DNA from 3 places in the Shewanella bicestrii genome. Region 3 is predicted to be linked to each of the others. Evidence: predicted binding sites of a transcription regulator. Region 3 holds the regulator's gene; each other region holds the start of a gene.
What was found. Region 3 encodes ArgR, which controls arginine synthesis, uptake and breakdown. Its sites were predicted from a motif close to ANTGAATANNTATTCANT; they were not measured.
Positions count from the first base shown of each region.

Region 1: the regulator ArgR is predicted to act here: its motif matches at 1,792-1,809, upstream of CF168_RS15410 (YjiH family protein).
Region 2: the regulator ArgR is predicted to act here: its motif matches at 1,408-1,425, upstream of argA (amino-acid N-acetyltransferase).

Region 1 is NZ_CP022358.1:3,523,697-3,526,978, forward strand. It holds gene CF168_RS15400 (U32 family peptidase) at 1-448, shown strand, start outside; gene CF168_RS15405 (DUF998 domain-containing protein) at 478-1,185, opposite strand; gene CF168_RS15410 (YjiH family protein) at 1,891-3,249, shown strand.
Region 2 is NZ_CP022358.1:402,144-405,425, reverse strand. It holds gene argA (amino-acid N-acetyltransferase) at 9-1,328, opposite strand; gene rpmG (50S ribosomal protein L33) at 1,651-1,824, opposite strand; gene rpmB (50S ribosomal protein L28) at 1,831-2,067, opposite strand; gene radC (RadC family protein) at 2,190-2,867, opposite strand; gene coaBC (bifunctional phosphopantothenoylcysteine decarboxylase/phosphopantothenate--cysteine ligase CoaBC) at 2,989-3,282, shown strand, end outside.
Region 3 is NZ_CP022358.1:718,359-721,640, forward strand. It holds gene CF168_RS03230 (LysR family transcriptional regulator) at 1-219, opposite strand, end outside; gene CF168_RS03235 (NAD(P)-dependent oxidoreductase) at 323-955, shown strand; gene argR (transcriptional regulator ArgR) at 1,251-1,721, opposite strand; gene mdh (malate dehydrogenase) at 2,012-2,947, shown strand; gene CF168_RS03250 (thiol-disulfide oxidoreductase DCC family protein) at 3,025-3,282, opposite strand, start outside.

The DNA.
Region 1 (3,282 bases), 2.0 Mb from region 3:
GTCGAAGACTTGGCTTAGCCAAGTGGTCGCGCACAAGCCTACATTCGAAGTCGAAGTGCTCGGCCATGGCTATTTGCCACTCGCCCACTCGGCGCGCTGCTTTACGGCAAGACATCAACACTTGTCGAAGGACAGCTGCGAAACCGTTTGCCGCCAATACAGCAAGGGCTTACTGGCACAGACGCAAGAGGCGCAGCCCTTGCTCAGGTTAAATGGCATCCAAACCCAGTCGGCCAACTGTGTCGATTTGCGCAGCGAACTCCATGAAATGATAGAGATGGGCGTCGATGTATTTCGGGTTTCACCCAGCAGCTTAGCCTGCATCAGTAAGGCCGATGCACTGGTCGAGGCGTTAAAGACTGGGGCAACGGATGCTCAGTTTCCTCGCAGCGATGAGCACTGCAACGGTTACTGGTTTGGCGAGGCGGGACTGAAATCCTTAAGCTGATAGCTTTATGGGTTAATCACTCAAATCACTCACTCGGGAGCTTGCTCCTGAGCGAGTGATTGTGGTGTGAACAGCAGCGCCGCCGTCCAACTTAATAAACTCCCAAGCCCAATCCATTCCAGCAATGCCGGCCACCACAAATCGGGTCTAGGCAGTTGCAACACCATTTCTTGATAGAAGGGTCTGTCCCCCTCGGTTAAACCCAGTTCTAATAAGGGGGCGTAGAGAAAGGTCATCATGCTCAGCAACACCACCAGCGCTAACAATAGCGTTAAGGGTTGCCGCCTCTGTGAATTAAGCCCAGCCCACAGCAGATAACAGATTGCACTCGAACTACCGAAATAGAAAAACCATTTCAGGGCAAGGATATGCAGATGATACACATTGACCGGAAACAAACCCACGCAGGCCAAGGCTAAAAAGGTTAACGCCAGCGCGCAGTAAAAGGGATAGCCCCAAAAACCACCCACGGTTTGTAAGGATGACAGGCAGTAGAACACAATACTTAAACTGCCAAAAAATAACCCACCATTGAGCACCACCGCCAGGGATGAATGCCCATAGGTGCCCAATTCACTCAAGGTATGATTCAAAAAGTTGAAGGCTCGAGTCTCGGTATGATCGAAGCCTAACACCGCCACCGCTATCCCAAGCAATAATCCAAAAATACCAATAAAACCAAACTTAGTGGCGAGCGCAAAACCTCTTGTCGCGACGTTCATTTTTGTAACAGTCATGGATAATTTAGCTAAACAAAAGTAGTACTAACTTACATGGAATTGAAAATAATTAAAGCGGCGTCCATCCTCTTTAGGAGAAATATTTTATTTCACCACTATTTACGCTTATTTAGTCACTCGCGCGCAGTTCCCGCCCTTAGTCAATATTCAATTTAAAATATGCAAATACCGAGTCAAAACTGCATAAAAATGCACAACCCATTCAGCAATGGCCGAGCTTATTGTCAGCGATAACCTCGCCATTACAATTTGGGTTAACTATTTCACATTGTATGGTGAGCGACTGAAGCCCTAATCGCATTAACGGATAAAAAAACCGCAAAAGCGGAATATTCGAAGAATCTAAGGGAAAAATTTGTACAAAATCACCCTCGACCGCTAACAACATCAAGAATAAAACAACTCGATAAACACGCTGCAACACACAGATTTAATTGCATGATTTAGTTAATCAAATACCTTATCAGCACGCAATATTCGCCAAGATAAGCATGCAGAAATGGCCCAAATAACTATGCTATTTTGCTGCTTATCTCAAACAAATTTCCGAATCGTTTTACATAGGGCCGCTAAGCGAGTAATCTTCCCCCTTCTCGATTTTGAGTTGAATGAAAATGCACCTAACATCCGCCTAACATGCGGCTTTGAGGGGCAATTTGTTCAAGTTTATTTGTGCGACTCGTACTTTTAAGGTGTACACCATTGGCTACTGAACATAAAAACCGCAACATTAAGACGATACTCACCTTTATCGTCCCTTCGCTGATCGGTCTGCTGCTGTTTATGACCCCTATCAGCTACAACGATGCGATTACTATTCCTATCGCAATCATCTCTAAAGCACTACAAAGCGTGTTAAGCGATGTATTAACCTTAATCGTGACTGTGATTGTTGTCGCCATGGCCTTGGCTTCGTTGCTGACTAAGTTACTCAAACCTAAGTTTGTGCTGAACAATCACTTCCTCAATGGGTTACTCAACATCAGCCCGCTCTGGCTTGCGACGCGCGTCGTCGGCGCCGTCTTTATCGTGCTGACCTACTTTGGCATTGGCCCCGAAGCTATTAACTCTTCAAGCACTGGCGCCTTAGTACTGAACGACCTGTTACCTGTACTCTTCTCGGTGTTTATCTTCGCCGGTATGTTACTGCCGCTGCTGTTAAACTTCGGTCTATTAGAGCTATTTGGCACCCTGCTGACCAAGGTAATGCGCCCCGTGTTTAACCTGCCAGGTCGCAGTGCCATCGACTGTATGGCCTCTTGGTTAGGTGATGGTAGCGTTGGTATTTTGTTGACTAGCAAGCAATACGAAGCGCGTTTTTACACCCAAAGGGAAGCCGCGGTTATCGGTACCACCTTCTCGGCGGTGTCAATTACCTTCAGCTTAGTGGTGATCTCGCAGGTGAAGTTGGAGCAAATGTTTGTGCCCTTCTACCTGACCGTATGTTTAGCGGGTTTTGCGGCGGCCGTGATTGTGCCTAAGCTGCCACCGCTATCGTGGAAAAAAGATAACTATATCGACGATACGCCACGTCAACCCGACGATGAGATGATCCCCGCAGGACACGGCGCACTCTCATGGGGCTTTGATAAAGCACTCGAGAAAGCCGCCAGTGCTGGTGGTGTCAAAGCCGTTTTAAATGAAGGGATTAAAAACGTTATCGATATGGTATTTGGCATTATCCCAGTGGTAATGGCCATTGGTACCACCGCGCTGATCATCGCCGAGCATACGCCTATCTTCAATTACTTAGGTATGCCATTCATTCCGTTACTGGAACTGCTGCATATCCCTGAAGCGACCGAAGCCTCTAAAACCATCGTTGTTGGCTTTGCTGATATGTTTATCCCGTCGATTTTAGCCAGCTCTATCGAATCGGATATGACCCGCTTTGTGATTGCCGCCTTATCAGTAACGCAGCTGATTTACATGAGTGAAGTGGGCGCACTGCTGATTGGCAGTAAGATCCCAGTGAATTTTGTTGAACTTTTTGTCGTGTTCGTACTGCGCACCTTAGTGACTCTGCCAGTGATTGCCGGCGTGGCTCACCTGCTGTTCTAAGCGCAACATAACCTTAAATATCAAGGGGAGTCA
Region 2 (3,282 bases), 320 kb from region 3:
TTAAAAGCTTAAAGATCGAGGGCGAGAATTTTAGAGCGGCGCTGGTAGTTATACAGCTGCTTTTTCTTCTGCGGTAAGGCCTCCACATCTTCGATCACAAAGCCATGTTCTAAGAACCAGTGAATGCTGCGGGTAGTCAAGGCAAACAAACGGGAATAACCCCGATGACGCGCCTGACCTATGATGTTTTTCAGCAGCAGACTGCCCCTATCCGCATCGCGATAATCCGGATGCACCACCAAACAGGCAAACTCCCCTGCGTTATCCTCTTCAAAGGGATACAGGGCCGCGCAGCCAATGACTAAGCCGTCTCGCTCAATCAACATAAACTGCTCGATCTCAATCTCAAGCTGCTCACGACTCCGGCGCACTAAAATGCCTTGTTCTTCCAGAGGACGAATTAAATTCAATATGCCGCCAATATCGCTAATCGATGCCCGGCGCAGACGCTCAGCGCTTTCTGTCACGATTTGCGTACCTATGCCTTCACGGGAGAACAACTCCTGCAGCAAAGCACCGTCATCGAGGTAACTGACCAAATGACAACGGGGCACACCATTGCGGCACGCATCGATACTCGCCTTGAGGAAGGCCATAGTCCCAATACAGGCCGAACCTTGCTCAGCGAGCTTAGTCAGAATGTTTTGCGCATCATTTGGCATTAATTCGGCAATCACATCGCCATTGCGATCTAGGATGCCGTTTTGCGAACTAAAGCCAATCATCTTGTCGGCCTTAAGCTTGATCGCAACCTGAGTGGCAATCTCTTCGGCCGTGAGGTTAAAACTTTCGCCAGTGACGGATGCGGCAATCGGCCCCATCAACACGATACAGTGGTTATCGAGCTGACGCTTAAGCCCTTGAGTATCGATACGGCGCACTTTGCCGCTTAGGCAAAAATCGATGCCATTATCGACCCCCAGAGGCTGGGCGATCACAAAGTTACCGCTGACTAAGTTAATTTGCGCGCCTTGCATCGGCGTATTACTTAGACTCATCGATAAACGTGCGGTGATATCAAACTGCAATGCACCCGCGACCTGCTTGATCACTTTGAGTGAGTCTTCATCGGTGATACGTACACCTTCGTGGTAGGCGGGTTCAATCCCATTGGCCGCTAATGCCGCATCGATTTGCGGCCTCGCGCCATACACTAACACCACTTTAATGCCTAAACTGTGCAACAGGGCCACGTCATTTAATATGCCGCGAAATTGATTTTGTGCTAAAGCCTCGCCACCCAACATCACCACAAAGGTTTTCCCTCTATGGGCATTGACGTAAGGGGCAGAATGACGAAATCCATCAACCAGTTCAGTGGTACGCACGCGTTGTTTACACCTCATATTTGAGCTGGCAAAGCCGATATGGCACACCAGGAATGAATGACTAAATCACGCGTATAATATTGCATCTTAATTCACCAATAAAGAATTTATTCTCATTAAAATGCGGTTTTAATACAATAAAGTGCTTATATTTTCAAAAAAATGCATTTTGGATAAATAATCACATTTTTTTAACCAAATGCGATTTCGCAGCACTGCCGAGTATGGGACAGATTTATCTCAACTTGATGACGAGAAGCCGAAAAAAGCCCAAAAAAAAGCCCCTTAGATAAGGGGCTTTTCTCGAAACACTAAACAAGGATTACTTGATTTTTGCTTCTTTGTAGATAACGTGCTGACGAATAACTGGATCAAATTTTTTGATTTCCATTTTTTCTGGCATGTTACGCTTGTTTTTTTCAGTTGTGTAGAAGTGACCAGTTTTAGCTGTAGAAACTAATTTGATCTTCTCACGATTACCTTTAGCTTTAGCCATGATCTATTACACCTTTTCGCCACGGGCACGAAGTTCAGCAACAACAACTTCAATACCTTTCTTATCGATCAGACGGATACCTTTAGTAGATACACGTAACTGTACGAAACGTTTTTCTTCTTCTAACCAGAAACGGTGGTTTTGCAGGTTAGGTAAAAAACGACGACGGGTCGCGTTTTTTGCGTGCGAACGGTTGTTACCAACCATCGGCTTCTTGCCAGTAACTTGGCATACTCTTGACATGTCAGTCTTCTCCAAAAAACAATTTTAACGCTCGAGCATTAATGTACCTCGTATGGCCGTCGCCCGAGGCACAAAGAGGGCGCATTTTATACACGATCATAGAGGTAAGATCAAGCGTTAGATTAATTAATCCAGCCTCGTTCCGCGAAGGAAACTATCTCTCGATCACCAACAACCATATGGTCCAGTAAGGATACGTCTATGGTTGCTAACGCATTTTTTAATCGCTCAGTTATTCGTCTGTCAGCCTGACTGGGCTCGGCAATACCAGACGGATGATTGTGACACACTATGACGGCAGCAGCCTTTTTCTCCAGCACTAGGCTCACCACTTCACGTGGATACACCGAAGCTGAATCTATTGTTCCGCGGAATAATTCGACGAATTGAATCACTCTATGCTGGCTATCCAGCAGCAAAATTGCGAACACTTCATAGGAGCGGTCAGCTAATTGTCTCATTAAATAATCCCGAGTTAAATCGGGATTTGTCAAAACCTGACCTCTCTGCAGGTTTTCTTGTGCCACACGCCTCGCTAATTCAGCCGCGGCTTGAAGCTGGGCGTATTTTACAGGTCCCACGCCCGGAAGTCGACACACCTGATGCTTTGGTGCGCAAAGTAAGCTTCTTAATCCACCAAATTCATGGATCAGTGAGCGTGCAAGGTCGACTGCATTCAATCCGCTCAACCCATTTCGCAGTAACACGGCCAGTAATTCTGCATCCGAGAGATGAGCAGCGCCTTTTACTAATAATTTATCCCGCGGGCCTTCGCCCTCGGGCCAATCCTTAATCGCCATACGACCTCCCTGTCAGCGCGAATTTTTACTTTAAACAAGTATGGACGAGATTTTTTGAACTGGGACAGTCACGCCAATTAGTCGCTTTGTGGTATGGTTGGCAACATTATTTCAATCTCGGATTATGTCTGTGAGCCTGATAACGAAAAACGTCCTACTGGGTATTGGTGGCGGCATTGCGGCCTACAAAAGTGCGGATTTAGTACGCCGCTTAAAAGAACGCGGCTTTGATGTGCGTGTGGTGATGAGCCAGAGCGCCATGGAATTTATTACCCCACTCACTCTGCAAGCCTTATCAGGCCATCCCGTGGCATCAAGTTTACTCGATCCCGCTGCCGAAGCGGCAATGGGCCATATCGAGCTGGCGCGCTGGGCGGATTTAGTGATTATCGCACCTGCCACGGCGAATTTGCTG
Region 3 (3,282 bases):
CAGCACTCGCTGACAATATTGCAGGGCTTCTTCACCCTGTAGAGTGAGGCTCACGCTGCGGGTCGTGCGGTGCAGTAAACGTAAACTCAGCCACTGCTCAATTTCTTGAATATGACGTGAAACCTGTAGGCGACTCAGATCGAGGTGTTCTGCGGCCTTAGTAAAGCTGCCACAGTTGGCCACTTCGATAAAGCTACGCATGGCGGCGATTTTATCCATTAGTATCTCAATCTGAAACAATCATGCTCATTTATCGATATTTATCACGTGAAGTGTCGCAAGTAAACTGGTCTCAATTTAAATCAGTAGCGAGACTTATCAAATGAAAATTGCAGTATTAGGTGCATCAGGTTGGATTGGCGGAACCATTTTTAACGAGGCGCTGAGCCGTGGTCATGAAGTGGTTGCCTTAGTGCGTGACCCAAGCAAGCTTGGCGAAACAGCGGCAGAAGTGCGTAGTGTCGACCTGACTCAGCCATTGAAAGCCGACACATTTGCAGGTGTCGATGTAGTGATCGCCGCAGTGGGTGCGCGCGCCGAGCAGAACCATGGCATAGTCGCGAAGACGGTCAATAATCTGTTAGCCGTGTTGCCACAGGCAAAAGTGCCTCGCCTACTTTGGGTCGGTGGTGCAGGTAGTTTAGAAGTCGCGCCGGGAGTGACCTTAGTGTCTACGCCAGATTTCCCGCCCGCCTATAAGGATGAAGCCTTGGCTCAAGGTGAGGCATTGAAGGCATTTCGCGCCGCTAACACCACTGTTAACTGGACTTTTGTCAGCCCTGCGGCAGAAATCTACCCAGGCGCCAGCGAAGGCCCATACCGTTTAGGTGGCGATAGCTTCTTTACCGATGCGAATGGCCAGAGCAAGATTTCAGTGGCCGACTACGCCAAAGCGATGCTGGATGAAGCAGAAAAAGCGGCGCATCTTAATCAAAGGATCAGTGTGGCCTACTAAGGCTGATGAGCTTAGAACTACGGGCTAAAGTCGACGAACTAAGGTTTGTAAGCTCAGGTTTGTGAGCTCAGGTTTGTGAGCTCAGGTTTGTGAGCTCAGGTTTGTGAGCTCAGGTTTGTGAGCTCAGGTTTGTAAGTTTGGGGTGACGAGTCTTTTTTCCAAGTACGCGTCATCCAAGCCAACAGATAGGTCTTGTGCTGTAACGTAATCGGGACACCAGCCCTGAAACAAGGGCAATGTTGGACTGAAAAGCGTACAGATAAAACAGAACAGGTCAGCAAGCTGACCTGTTTTTTTATTCTGCGTAGTTGAATAAAGATTTGATGGTTTCCAAGGTATCGGCGATATCTTGGATGCTGGATGGACAGATAAAGATAGTGTCGTCTCCGGCAATGGTCCCCAAAATCCCTTCTGGTTTACCGATGGAATCCAATAAACGGGCAATTAATTGCGCGGCGCCAGGGCTGGTGCGAACGACAATCATCGCTTGGTTATGGTCAACATCGAGTACTAAGTTCTTTAACGGGCTGCCAGCGGTAGGCACGCCGAGTTCGGCGGGTAAGCAATAAACCATCTCCTGCTTAGCGTTGCGGGTGCGCACTGCACCGAACTTGCTGAGCATCCGAGACACTTTCGATTGGTTAATATTGCTAAAGCCTTCTGCTTGTAAAGCGGCGACAATTTCACTCTGGGAGCCAAAGCGCTCCTCTTTTAAAATCGCCTTAAAAATTCTAACAAGGTCATCCTGATTCTTGGTCGTTTGCATAGTCTTATTCTTTATTCAAAAAAACAGGCGTATTTTGAATAGTTTTGGTCAAAGTGTCAACAAATAACCATTATGACTGAATAAAAATGCAATTTATGGATGGCTAGATAGCCGTGTTGTCGGTATTGATATTGAACTAGAGTAAATATTCAACATTGGAATGCTCAGTTTCGCTAAAACTTTGTCTCCACGACTAAGGGATAATTGAAATTAACGTGACATTCCAGTAATGTGACGCCAACGGAAATTAGATCCATGTCACACATATCCGAGAAATAACGGAGATAACTATGAAAGTTGCTGTACTTGGTGCTGCTGGTGGTATCGGCCAGGCTCTCGCCCTACTGTTAAAAACTCAATTACCTGCGGGTTCTAAACTGTCTCTATACGATATCGCACCGGTTACTCCGGGTGTTGCGGTTGACTTGAGCCACATCCCTACTGCGGTAGAAATCAAAGGTTTTGCTGGTGAAGATCCAACGCCTGCACTGGAAGGTGCTGACGTTGTTCTAATTTCTGCTGGTGTTGCGCGTAAGCCTGGTATGGATCGTTCAGATCTGTTCAACATCAACGCAGGTATCGTTCGTAACCTGATCGAAAAAGTGGCAGTGACTTGCCCTAAAGCGTTAGTGGGTATCATCACTAACCCAGTAAACACTACTGTTGCTATCGCAGCTGAAGTGTTGAAGAAAGCCGGTGTTTACGACAAGAACCGTCTGTTCGGTGTGACAACTCTGGACGTTATCCGTTCTGAAACTTTCATCGCTGAATTAAAAGGCTTAAACGTTGCAGACGTTAAAGTGAACGTTATCGGCGGCCACAGCGGTGTGACTATTCTGCCATTACTGTCCCAAGTTGAAGGCGTGACTTTCTCTGATGAAGAAGTGGCTTCTCTGACCAAGCGTATCCAAAACGCAGGTACTGAAGTGGTTGAAGCTAAAGCCGGTGGCGGAAGCGCGACTCTGTCTATGGGTCAAGCGGCTTGCCGTTTCGGTATGTCTCTGGTTCGTGGTCTGCAAGGCGAAGCTAACATCGTTGAATGTGCTTACGTTGACGGCGGTAGCGAGCACGCTGAATTCTTCGCTCAACCAGTGCTGTTAGGCAAAAACGGTATCGAAAAGGTACTGCCTTACGGTGAAGTGAGCGCATTCGAAGCTAACGCCCGTGATTCTATGTTAGATACGCTGAAAGGCGATATCAAATTAGGCGTTGATTTCGTTAAGTAATCCATCTGGATTATCAAAAACGGAGCCTAATGGCTCCGTTTTTTATGGGCTGAATTTGAGTCTTAGCTTTAGGCTAGTTACTTAGGCAGCTGGCATTGATTGTCGCAGCGCGCCTTGCCCGTTAGTAAATAAGAGATGCGGTATCTGTGCTTGGCAAATCTCAGGTAGCACCAGTCCGCGATAGGTTTGATAAGTGGCAACCGTAGCATCTGCACCCAAGGGCGCGTACCCGTTAATCCCCAAGCTTTGCAGGTGACATCGAGCCCAAGCAAAATCTCCCCCGACGCCGTTTCACCATGCAGAATGGTATTGGCGTACTCTTTATCGATATAGCT